3 regions of the Bacillus sp. 37MA genome follow, and region 1 is predicted to be linked to each of the others. Evidence: riboswitches for the same ligand, from Rfam matches in the RefSeq annotation. Region 1 holds a riboswitch; each other region holds the start of a gene.
The links. A riboswitch is a leader RNA that binds a small molecule or an ion and turns the genes downstream of it on or off. The one in region 1 is predicted to bind S-adenosylmethionine.

Region 1 (4,245 bases):
ATATGAAAAAAGCGGACTACCACTGAAGAAATTTTTCAATACAAGCGGGCAAAAATACCGTGAGCTTGGATTGAAGGATAAAGTAACCTCTGCATCTGATGACGAACTACTCCATATTCTTGCGTCAGACGGTATGCTGATCAAACGTCCACTCGCGATTGGCGATGAAACGGTAACGGTTGGTTTTAAAGAAGATGAATATAATGCGAAGTGGCAATGATGATCTTGCATTCTGTCTGATGAATCAGTAAAGTGTAGAGTATACTTATTTTAATCTGGAGGTATAAACAAATGAATGTGCCTAAAGAGCTGCGTTATTCTGAAGAACATGAATGGGTGAAACAAGAAGAGGGGAACGTGCGCATCGGCATTACTGATTTTGCGCAATCTGAACTAGGTGATATTGTATTTGTTGAGCTGCCAGCTGTTGGTGATGAAATTAAGGTTGACGAGCCGTTCGGAAGCGTAGAATCCGTTAAAACAGTTTCAGAGTTGTACGCACCGATCAGCGGAAAAGTTATTGAAATCAACGAAGAACTTGAAGACAGTCCTGAGTTCGTAAATGAATCTGCTTACGATAAAGCATGGATGATTTTAATTGAGCCGTCTGATGCGTCACAAATTGACAAATTGATGACAGCAGCGCAGTACGAAGAAAGAGTAAAAGAAGAGTAATTGCCGGGCCGGTCCATTGCCGGTCTTTTTTACTTTGCTTTTTTCCCGGAAACGAGTGAAAATAGAGTTAACAACGTGCAGCGGGGTGATGGTGATGATTCTGGAAAAAGCAATTATCGTCGAAGGGTTATCCGATCGTAAACGAGTGGCTGAAATTGTGAAAGAACCGGTAGACATCATTTGTACGAATGGGACGATTGGCATATCGCGTCTAGATGAACTTGTAGATGAATTGTTCGAGCGGGATGTGTACATTTTAGTCGATGCAGATGCATCGGGTGAAAAGCTGCGCCGTCAGTTTAAACGTGAGTTGCCTCATGCCCGTCATCTCTATATTGACCGTAGATATAAAGAAGTCGCCTCTGTCCCTCATCGCGATCTTGCGTCTGTTTTAATGGCGGCGAATATCGATGTACGCGGGGAGTTTTTAGAGAAAGAAGGATTGCCATAACAATGAAAACAGTTCAATCAATTTACGATTTTTTAGCCGCCCCCAAAGCGGCTTTATATGTGTACACGCCGATGTGCGGCACATGCCAAGTAGCCGGCAGAATGCTTGATATTGTTGAAGCGATGAACATTGATTTGCCGCTTGAGCGGATTGATTTAAATTATCATGAAGACATTGCCCGCGAATTTGCGATTGAAAGCGTTCCTTGTTTACTTTTAATGTCAGAAGGAAAACTTAAAAAGAAAATTTACGCTTTTCAGTCAGTTCCCTATATATATGAAGAAATAATGTCTCATTTTCAAATAGGATAAAAATGTAAAAAATATACATTTTTGCTGTTGACATAACTGTCATTCCGGTGGTAGAATCCATTCATATTCATAATAACTCTTATCAAGAGAGGCTGAGGGATGTGCCCGATGAAGCCCGGCAACCATCTTTTTTAGAAAAGGTGCCAAATCACACAAAGCAATGTGCTTCGAGAGATGAGAGAAAGGGAACTTTACGCACTGCCTTTCTGTTATTATCCGCAGACAGGCTTTTTTTGTGAAAAGGAGTTAACAACATGATTTTAATTGAACAGGTAAAGAAAATATTTCAAACAAAAAATGGCCCCGTTACGGCCGTTGACGATATAAATCTTTCCATTTTAGAAGGCGAGATTTTCGGTATGATCGGCTATAGCGGCGCAGGTAAAAGTACGCTTATCCGCATGTTGAACGGCCTTGAGGCACCGACGGAAGGATCTGTAACCGTTGCAGGGCGGACGGTATCAAAAATTAAAGGCGGCGAATTACGGAAAGCGCGCCAAGAAATCGGTATGATTTTTCAACACTTCAATTTACTTTGGTCTCGCACAGTGCGCGAAAATATTGCGTTTCCGCTTGAAATTGCGGGCGTGTCAAAAGCGGAACGGGACAAACGTGTGAATGAATTGATCGAGCTTGTCGGTCTTGATGGACGCGGGGACTCCTATCCTTCGCAATTGTCAGGCGGCCAGAAGCAGCGTGTAGGTATCGCTCGGGCACTCGCAAATAACCCGAAAGTATTATTATGTGATGAAGCAACATCGGCGCTTGACCCACAGACGACGGATTCCATCTTAGAATTACTCGTCGATATTAATGAACGCCTCGGGCTGACAATCGTGCTTATTACACATGAAATGCACGTTATCCGCAAAATTTGTCATCGTGTTGCGGTAATGGAAGCAGGTAAAATCGTTGAAATGGGCCCGGTGCTTGATGTATTCCGCCGCCCTGAACAGTTAATTACAAAACGATTTGTCCAGCAGGTGACGGAGCCGGAAGAGTCGAAAGAAACAGTCCGTCATTTAGTAGAGGCACACCCAGATGGAAAAATTGTTAAATTGACGTTCGTCGGTGTATCGACTGAACAGCCGGTCATTACAGAAATTATTCGACGCTTTGATGTCGCGGTCAACATTTTGCAAGGGAAAATTTCACAGACGCAAAATGGTGCATACGGAACATTGTTCGTCCATTTAACCGGTAATGCTTCTGAAGTCGACAAAGCAGTGGCGTTTTTAGATGCGCAGCAAGTAGATTCGGAGGTTATTATGTATGATTGAACAATGGTTTCCAAATGTAGACTGGGACAAAATGTGGGAAGCGACACTTCAGACGCTTTATATGACGAGCATTTCTGTCGTTATCACATTCGTTCTCGGCCTTTTGCTCGGCTTATTGCTCTTTTTAACATCGAAAGGACAGCTGTGGGAAAATAAAGCGGTCTATGGCATCACGGCGGTTATTGTCAATGTCTTCCGCTCAATTCCATTTATCATTTTAATCGTCCTGCTCATTCCGTTTACGAAAGCGATTATCGGCACGATTATCGGTGAAAATGCGGCGTTGCCGGCACTTATTATCGGAGCGGCCCCATTTTATGCACGCATGGTTGAAATTGCGCTGCGTGAAATTGATAAAGGTGTGATTGAAGCGGCAAGAGCAATGGGGGCATCCACAAGTACGATTATTCGAAAAGTGCTCATCCCAGAATCGTTGCCAGCACTCGTTTCAGGACTCACCGTCACAGCGATTGCCCTTGTGGGTTACACAGCGATGGCGGGTGTCATTGGGGCAGGAGGACTAGGAAATCTCGCCTTTTTAGACGGATTCCAGCGTAGCCGTAATGATGTGACACTGATGGCGACAATCGTTATACTCATTATTGTGTTTATCATTCAGTTTATCGGGGACACGTTCACACGAAAACTGGATAAACGATAAGATAAAATATTTTCAGGAGGAATGACATGATGAAAAAATGGCTTCTCGGGTTTTTAACAGCCGCGATCGTGCTTGCTTTGGCAGCATGCGGAGGTGGGGAAGAATCAACAGATAAAGAAAAAGCAGATTCTGGTACATCAGAAGAGGACAAAACAATTGTTGTAGCGGCAAGTCCCGTACCTCATGCAGTTATTTTAGAAGAGGCAAAAGCTGCATTAAAGGAAAAAGGATATACACTTGAAGTAGAAACATTTCAAGACTACGTTTTGCCGAATAAAGTGTTAGATGAAGGAGAAGTGGATGCGAACTACTTCCAACACGTTCCTTACCTTGAAGTTCAAAAAAAAGAACATGGCTATGATTTTGTGAACGCTGGGGGTATCCATGTTGAACCTATTGGCGTTTATTCTAAAAAATACAAAAGTTTAAAAGAACTTCCAGATGGAGCGAAAATTATTTTAAGTTCATCTGTTGCGGATCATGGACGTGTTTTGGCTCTTTTTGAAGAAGCAGGATTAATTACATTGAAAGACGGTGTGGTGAAAGAATCAGCGACACTCGATGATATTGCTGAAAACAAAAAGAATTTGAAATTCGACTATGATTATGAACCTGCTTTGCTTCCACAAATTTATAATAACGATGAAGGTGATGCCGTCATGATTAACTCAAACTATGCGGTAGATGCCGGCTTGAACCCACTCGAAGATGCAATTGCTCTTGAAGGAAAAGACTCACCATACGCAAATATTATCGCTGTACGTGCCGGCGATGAAGACAAAGAAAAAATTAAAGCACTTGTTGATGTTCTTCACTCTCAAGAAATTGAAGACTTTATGTTGGAAGAGTGGGGCGGGGCATTCGTAC
Region 2 (4,245 bases), 1.2 Mb from region 1:
GTTGTCATGAACCATAAAGCAGGTGCGGATGACAAAGAAACATTCAAAGTCATTGAAGTGGATCAGAAAGACCGGAAAAAAATTATTTCAGAAAAGCCATTTGATATTGAAGGCTGGACGAAATTTACGTTTCCCGGACGAAAAGGCAAATATTCTGATTTTGAATGGACTTTTGAACATTTTAACGGCACGGATTATAATGCAAAAGAAGACCGGACCGGTATTTTTCGCATTGAAGGCGAGCATAAAAAGTGGAATGAAAATGTCGATGATGAATTTGGCAATTATGACTACTTAATGTTTGCGAACATTGATTATAACCACCCGAAAGTGCGTGAAGAAATGATCCGATGGGGTAAGTGGATGGCTAAAACGCTTAATTGTGACGGCTACCGCTTGGATGCCATTAAACATATTGATTATGAATTTATTGATCAATTTACGAAAGAAGTACAGGATGAGCGAGGCAAGGATTTCTTTTTCGTCGGCGAGTTTTGGGTACCAGAACTGGATGATTGTGAACATATGATTAAAGAAGCAGACGGCCGTATTCATTTGTTTGACGTACCGCTTAAATATAATCTATACGGTGCCTCACAGCAAGGTGCTAAGTATGATTTGCGGGAAATATTCAAGGGAACGATCGTTGAAACCTATCCTCAAAACGCGGTCACATTCGTTGATAACCATGATACGCAGCCGAATGAATCGTTGGAATCCTTTTTAGCCGACTGGTTTAAACAAAGCGCTTATGCACTGACACTGCTTCGTAAAGATGGCTACCCATGTGTATTTTATGGGGATTACTATGGTATTGGCGGCGAGAAACCGATCAAAGGTAAAAAAGAAGCGATCGATCCATTATTATATAGTCGATTACATAAAGCATATGGGGATCAAGAAGACTATTTTGACCATCCAAATACAATCGGCTGGGTGCGGCGCGGCGTTGAAGAAATCGAACGTTCAGGCTGCGCTGTTGTCATTAATAACAGCGAGGAAGGCGGTCAAAAAAGAATGTTTGTCGGTGAAGAACGTGCCGGAGAAAAATGGGTTGATTTCGTGAAAACGCGTGAAGACATTATTGAAATTGATGAAGGTGGCTGGGCAACATTCCCGGTTAATGCAGGCGGCGTTTCTGTCTGGGGACTACCAGAGAAAGATGTCGAATAAAGTTGACACAAAAAAAAGTGCATGATAGAATCTTCGTAATCATTAAAAAGAATATATACTCTTATAAAGAGCGGCGGAGGGACTGGCCCTATGAAGCCCGGCAACCATCAGAAATGAAAGGTGCTAATTCCAGCAAAGCATGATCGCTTTGGGAAATGAGAGGTTTATGATGAAATAAACTTCCTGTTTTCGAGTAGGAAGTTTTTTAATTTAATACAAGCATATGGTGAAATGCAGCAGTTCAGCATTTCTTAAAAGGGAAGTCCGGTGAAAGTCCGGTACGGTCGCGCCACTGTAATGGGGAGTTTTTCATAAAACCACTGTTTCATTTGAAATGGGAAGGAATGAAAAACGCTGAACCAGAGTCAGGAGACCTGCCATATGTACGCACTTTTTATGCTCTACGCGTTATAGAGAGGAGTGGTCGAAAATGATGAATGCCGCGATGTATGATGATCTCAATCCCGGTTGATTTATATTCTGCTCTCTTTCTGTTACAGAAAGAGAGCTTTTTTATGGAAATCACCATAATTTGAGGGAAATCATCTTACAGGAGTGAAGAAAATGAACAGTTATTTAACGTCAGTATCGGGATACCCGCGCATTGGAGAAAAAAGAGAATGGAAACGGTCTATTGAAAAATACTGGTCCGGTGAAACGAAACAAACGGATTTTTTGCAGGAAATGAAAGAACTTCGCCTTGGCTATTTACGCATCCAGAAAGAAAAAGGAATCGACATGATTCCGGTCGGAGACTTTAGTTTTTATGATCATGTCCTTGATACGGCTTCGATGTTTGGCCTTGTACCGGAACGTTTTGAATACGATGGAGGCAGTGTATCGCTTGATCTATATTTTCAAATGGCACGCGGGTCAAAACAAGCTGTAGCTATGGAAATGACCAAATGGTTTAATACAAACTATCACTATATCGTTCCGGAATTAAACAAATGCACGCCATTGCTTGTGCATAATCGTCCGCTTGACCTGTTTTTAGAAGCAAAAAATGAAGCGGGTATTACAGGGAAGCCTGTGGTCATTAGCCCGTTCACATTTGTGAAGCTAGGAAAGGGCTATACGCCAGAAGAATTTGGATCCACTGTTTATGCGCTGCTGCCGCATTATGAAACGGTCATTCGTGAGTTAAGTGAAGCAGGTGCTGATTGGATTCAAATTGACGATCCATCGCTACAATTCACGCTGACAGAAGAAGAAAAAGAAATTGTTACAAATGTATACGATGCTCTTTCAAAAGCGAAAGGAACGAGTCGCCTTCTTATTCAGACGTATTTTGATTCAATCGATGACTACACGTTTGTCACGTCACTTCCAGTTGACGGGTTCGGGCTTGATTTTGTTCATGATCGGGGAGAAAATGCATCAAGCATTGAAGAAAAGGGGTTTCCGGAAGAAAAAGTTCTTTTTGCCGGTGTGATTAACGGACGAAATATTTGGAGAGCGGATGTGCGTGAACAGTGGGAGCTGCTAAAATCACTTACAGCCCATACGAGTGAAGAACGTCTAATCATACAGCCATCATGCAGCCTTTTGCACGTGCCGGTTACGACAGAATCGGAAGCGAAAATGCCTGAATTTCTAAAAGAGGGACTCGCGTTTGCGAACGAAAAGCTGGATGAACTTCAATTATTGCAATCAGCGCTTCGTGAAAAAGAATTGCTGAATTATGTAGCACCTGTTATTCCAGGAAGAGATAGTGTTCACGTTCAAAAAGAAGTGAAGCAAGCGGAACTTGATACAGGAGACAGGTCACGTCCATTTGCTGAACGACAAGTATTACAGCGTGAAAAGTTCCAGCTGCCTTTATTACCGACAACGACGATTGGAAGTTTCCCACAAACAACAGAAGTAAGGAAAAAACGTCAGCAATGGCGTAAAAATGAACTATCAGCAGCTGATTATGCGTCGTTTATCAAACAGGAAATGAAAAAGTGGATTGACATTCAAGAAAAGCTGGATCTCGATGTTCTCGTTCACGGTGAATTTGAACGGACGGACATGGTTGAATTTTTTGGTGAAAAGCTGAAAGGTTTTTATTTTACACAGTTTGCCTGGGTGCAGTCGTACGGCTCGCGTTGTGTAAAGCCGCCGGTTATTTACGGGGATGTTGATTTTATTAATGAGCTGACAGTAAAAGAAACCGTATATGCACAGTCTTTGACAAGCCGTCCTGTAAAAGGAATGCTGACAGGGCCGGTGACGATTTTTAACTGGTCATTCGTTCGTGAAGATGTGCCAAAGGCGACCGTGATGAATCAAATTGCGCTTGCTCTTCGGAAAGAAGTAAAAGCACTTGAAACACAGGGCATCCATATGATTCAAGTGGATGAACCGGCGATCCGAGAAGGGCTTCCGTTGAAAAAACGAAATGAGCAAGAGTATCTTAATTACGCGGTCAAGGCATTTAAGTTATCTGTCTCAACGGTGGAGCCAGACACGCAAATTCACACGCATATGTGCTATTCTGATTTTGAAAAGATCATTGACAGCATTTCTGCGATGGATGCGGACGTTATTTCAATTGAAACGTCAAGAAGCCATGGCGAGTTGATCAGCGCATTTGAAAGCTACCATTATGATAAAGAAATCGGGCTTGGTGTCTATGACATTCACAGTCCGCGGGTGCCGATGAAAGAAGAAATAATTCAAAACATCAGTCGTGCGTTACGCGTACTTGATCCGAAGCAATTTTGGGTCAATCCGGATTGTGGACTGAAGACACGTAAAGAAGAAGAAACAATCGCTGCCTTAAAGGTGATGGTCGAAGCGGCAAAAGAAGTGCGTGAACAAATAAAAGCCAGCGTTTAATGAAAAAGGTTCCTGCATTCGCAGGAACCTTTTAGCCTGCAGACAAAAGCTTCATTTTGAAAGCGATTGTCTGTAGTTTCCTTTTAAGCGGTTAATTTTAAGCCAACGGCAGAGATTAAAATAACGGCAATGCATAGTATTCTTGTCCAATCTCTTGATTCACCAAATAAACACATTCCTAGTACGGCAGAACCAACGGTGCCAATACCTGTCCAAATCGCATAAGCCATTCCCATCGGGATTTCT
Region 3 (4,245 bases), 1.2 Mb from region 1:
AGGGAAGACTGCGTCGATGACATCCGCATTCGTTTTACCTTCAGCGAGTTCGCCGCGCACGTTTGAGACGATGTGCATCACATGTGAGTATTTTTCAATGACCATAAATTCATTTACTTCAACCGTGCCATACCGGGACACACGGCCGAGATCATTTCGCTCTAAATCGACAAGCATCACATGTTCCGCCCGCTCTTTTTCATTGTTGATCAGTTCTGCTGCAAGCTGCTCATCTTCCATATCATCTTTTCCGCGAGAGCGTGTTCCAGCAATTGGGCGTGTCGAGAGCTTAGTACCATTTTTTTTCACGAGCAATTCCGGCGATCCTGACACAATTTGAAAATCAGGTGTTTGAATGTACGCCATATACGGCGATGGATTCAATTCACGCAGCTTTGCATAAACGGCAAGCGGCGGCACATCGAGTGCTTTCGACCGGCGCACTGATAAATTGACTTGGAATACATCTCCTGCCGCAATGTATTCACGCACTTGCTCAACAGCATGTTTAAACAGCTCTTCTGGAAACGATACGTCCGTACTGCCTTTCGATTTAGCTTGCGACCAATTATTGGTTGGTTCAGCCAAATCAAGCCAACTAGCGAATAATTCATCCAGTCCCTCATCCGTTTCACCCATTTTCATGACAAATAATTCGTTCGTTTCATGATCGAATGCCGCCCATTCATCAAACAGCAAAAACTGTACATCGGGAAGGTCAATGTCTTGCTTCGCTACCCTAGGGAGCACTTCAATGAACCGGACATAATCGTAACTGATCCAGCCCACCGCACCGCCTTGAAAGTCTGGGAGATCATCCCGTTTCGATATGTTTCGCTCGTTTAAAAGCTGGATCAACATATGAAGCGGGTTCCCTTTAAACAGCTTCTCTTGCCCTTTTTCTTGCAAAAGAAGTCCTTCAGTTGTAGACGTCGCAATAGCCGATGGCTTCATTCCTGCAAAGCTATAGCGTCCTCCGCGTCCGCTTTCAAGCAAGGCATGATGCGGTTCATTTTTCGTCAGTACTGTATATTGAGTGAAAAATTGATCTTTATTGTAGGTTGTTTTACGGTAAAAAATGTTCACGTGGTGCCACCTTTCACAATGTTCTACATTCATCATAATACGGGCGGCACTTGTTTGGGAATGGTTATTTTACAGCAATGAAGCGGTTAACAATAACAGGAAATTCAGCTATCATGAGTTCCGTCCAACCATTTAAAACAGCTTCACGCGCGTTCTGAGCCGTCAGCTGCTGAAATAAAATCGTCGTAAAGCCGACCGCTTTCAAACGCTCCCAGTAGCCTGGGAGTGTTTCCGCGTATGGAAAGTCGGAAGCGGGTGGAAGTGAGCTTGCTTCGGCGAAATCGACGACGAAACGGCCGCCTACCTTGAGCACATCGTATGCCTGTGCCGTCCACTGTGCTCCTTCTGCATATCCGTGAATCGACAGCGGAGCCGCGACTGTATCAAATTCATTTTGCTTTATTTGTGAAAAGATAGCTACGGGCAGGACAATCGCACCGGCATCTGAACATCGCGCCGTTAATGTTTCTGAGCCGCCGATAACCATGATTCGCTCTCCTTGTTGCGGTTGAATAGTATTGTATAAATTGCCTAATGTGATTTTCAACTCTTTTTCCTGTTTTATTTTTTCTGCGACTGCTATGGCAAGCCCTCCCTTTTAAAATATAAAAATCCCTCTTCCTGAGAATATGGAAGAGGGATTCGTCTATGTATTCCTCTTATCTCTCAGCCGTAACTGCAAGATTTAGCACCGTGCCTAAAAATAGGTCGGTTGCCGGGTGTCATCGGGCTTGTCCCTCCACCTGCTCTTGATAAGATGTATTAAATTGTCCGTTTATTATGTAAGATGGATTATGGCACGTTTCATTTTCTCTGTCAACCATGATACAATTTTCAAAAAGAAGCGGAGGCTAGGGAAATGAAAATAGCTTGTTTACAGATAGACATCGCCTTTGGTAATCCAGATTTGAATTATAAACGCGCGGCAGACTATTTGAAAAAAGCACATGAAGCAGGGTGTGAACTCGCGGTCTTGCCCGAGTTATGGACGACTGGTTACGACTTAACGCGGCTTGATGAGATCGCTGATACCGGTGCTTCGCGGACAAAAGCATTTTTGTCTGATGCAGCGAAAAAATATAGAATGCATATCGTTGGCGGTTCGATTGCAAATGACACGGATGACGGCGTGAAAAACACGATGATCATTGTGAATCATCACGGTGAGGTCGTAAAAGAGTATAGCAAATTGCATTTGTTCCGTTTGATGAACGAAGAAAAGTATTTGGCTGCGGGTGATACGGACGGACTGTTTGAATTGGACGGCGAAAAAATGGCCGGATTTATTTGCTATGACATTCGGTTCCCAGAGTGGTTCCGAAAGCACGTCTTAAATGGCGCACGTGTGTTGTTTGTACCGGCAGAGTGGCCCCTCGCTCGTGTCGATCATTGGCGCACATTGTTAATTGCCCGAGCAATTGAAAACCAGGCGTATGTCGTTGCGTGCAACCGTGTAGGCTCTGATCCAGATAATCAATTCGCCGGACATTCGATCATTGTTGGGCCGTGGGGCGAAGTGATTGCAGAAGCAGGTAAAGAGGAAGAAATGCTGATTGGTGAAATTGACTTTGATGCGATTGACGAAATTCGGAGCCGCATTCCGGTATTCGAAGACAGACTCGAGTCATTTTATTAATTGTTGAGCGCCCCGATCAGTGTCGGTGGCGCTTTTCTTATTGAATGATGATCACCCATACCGATTTCTGACCATTCATCTCATTTCATGACCACCCATATCGATAGATCAAAGGCTATAAACGCGACGTCTGTCGCAACACCTTTGTTAGTACATCCTGTACGTCAAAAAACCTATCCATCAGCTATGGACAGGTTTTCGGGTCTTACCCTTTCATTTCCACTCGTACGGCGTCTCCTGATAGACATAGTAGTTAAGCCAGTTGTAGTAGAGCAAATGCGCGTGCGAGCGCCATTTGTTTAGTGGGCGTTTTGATGCGTCGTTATCTGGAAAGTAGTTTTCTGGCATCGCGATATCGATACCTTTGGCACAGTCTCTCTCATATTCTTCTGCGAGCGTAGTCGCGTCATACTCCAAATGGCCAGTGATCATAATGTTTCGTGCGTCTTTTGACATCATGAGAAGCGGTCCGGCTTCCGGTGACGATGCGAGCAAAACCAAGTCTTCATTTGCTTCGATCGCTTCCTGACTCACATCTGTATAACGCGATACCGGCGAATAAAACTCGTCGTCAAAACCGCGTAACAATTTAATAGTCGGGTCAGTAATCGTATGTTTATATATACCAGAACATTTACCCGGTAGTTCATATTTATCAATGCCGTAATGATGATACAACGCTGCCTGGGCACCCCAGCAAATATGCAATGTCGATGTGACATTTGTTTTTGCCCAATTCATAATATCCTGTAATTCCGGCCAATAGTTAACCTTTTCAAAATCCATCAGCTCAACCGGTGCGCCTGTAATAATCAGTCCATCGTAGCGGCGGCTTTTCACTTCTTCTAGTGTCGTATAAAATTGCTCAAGATGTGATTTGCTTACGTTTTTTGACTCATATGTCGCTGTATATAAAAACGAAACATTTACTTGCAGCGGTGTATTGCCGAGCAATCGCAGCAAATGAGCTTCCGTTTTTTCTTTTTCCGGCATTAAGTTCAAAATAAGGATATTGAGCGGGCGGATATCCTGCATCCGAGCACGATCCGCGTCCATAATGAAAATATTCTCTTTTTCAAGAACCTCACGTGCCGGTAGCTGATATGGTATGTTAATTGGCATTTAGTTTCCCCCCTGGTTTACATTTTCATTAAATATAAGCGAAGACACCTGTTCATTGGAAATACACATTTGGATAACACGAAGACTAAAAGTACGACGTTAATCGTACTGCCTTCATAACTCACATCGCGAGGTCCTCGAACCAAGAGCGTCCTTAGCTAGACATTATAATAATTATAGGCACCTTTCCCGAAAAAAAACAACCGTTCCTAATTATTATTTTTTGATAATAATTAGGAACGGTTTTTGCTCATTATAATTTTAAATTTTTCAAAGCATCGGCAAGTGCTGTGTTAATCGGTTCATCCTTTTGCTGCTTTTTCAAGTATTGATTCACATCACGTTTGTTTGCTGCATTTCCGCTTTTTTGCTTACCCTTTTCAAACGCCTACAGTTTTTCT

Region 2: linked by a shared signal. The riboswitch ahead of metE (5-methyltetrahydropteroyltriglutamate--homocysteine S-methyltransferase) and the one ahead of A3M5_RS0113670 (methionine ABC transporter ATP-binding protein) in region 1 are both predicted to bind S-adenosylmethionine.
Region 3: linked by a shared signal. The riboswitch ahead of A3M5_RS0120200 (hypothetical protein) and the one ahead of A3M5_RS0113670 (methionine ABC transporter ATP-binding protein) in region 1 are both predicted to bind S-adenosylmethionine.

The regions. Positions count from the first base shown of each region.
Region 1 covers NZ_KB889752.1:2,448,045-2,452,289, reverse strand. Annotated here, with positions in the region: gene A3M5_RS0113690 (arsenate reductase family protein) at 1-220, shown strand, start outside; gene gcvH (glycine cleavage system protein GcvH) at 292-675, shown strand; gene A3M5_RS0113680 (hypothetical protein) at 770-1,126, shown strand; gene A3M5_RS0113675 (thioredoxin family protein) at 1,129-1,437, shown strand; SAM riboswitch class I at 1,514-1,618, shown strand; gene A3M5_RS0113670 (methionine ABC transporter ATP-binding protein) at 1,692-2,717, shown strand; gene A3M5_RS0113665 (methionine ABC transporter permease) at 2,710-3,378, shown strand; gene A3M5_RS0113660 (MetQ/NlpA family ABC transporter substrate-binding protein) at 3,408-4,245, shown strand, end outside.
Region 2 covers NZ_KB889752.1:3,642,929-3,647,173, forward strand. Annotated here, with positions in the region: gene A3M5_RS0120065 (alpha-amylase) at 1-1,173, shown strand, start outside; SAM riboswitch class I at 1,232-1,335, shown strand; cobalamin riboswitch at 1,381-1,569, shown strand; gene metE (5-methyltetrahydropteroyltriglutamate--homocysteine S-methyltransferase) at 1,738-3,999, shown strand; gene A3M5_RS0120075 (DMT family transporter) at 4,083-4,245, opposite strand, start outside.
Region 3 covers NZ_KB889752.1:3,672,004-3,676,248, reverse strand. Annotated here, with positions in the region: gene A3M5_RS0120205 (anthranilate synthase component I family protein) at 1-1,086, opposite strand, end outside; gene A3M5_RS0120200 (hypothetical protein) at 1,151-1,573, opposite strand; SAM riboswitch class I at 1,743-1,845, opposite strand; gene A3M5_RS0120195 (carbon-nitrogen family hydrolase) at 1,946-2,722, shown strand; gene metA (homoserine O-acetyltransferase MetA) at 2,936-3,844, opposite strand; partial or broken gene A3M5_RS26255 (DNA topoisomerase III) at 4,098-4,245, opposite strand, start outside.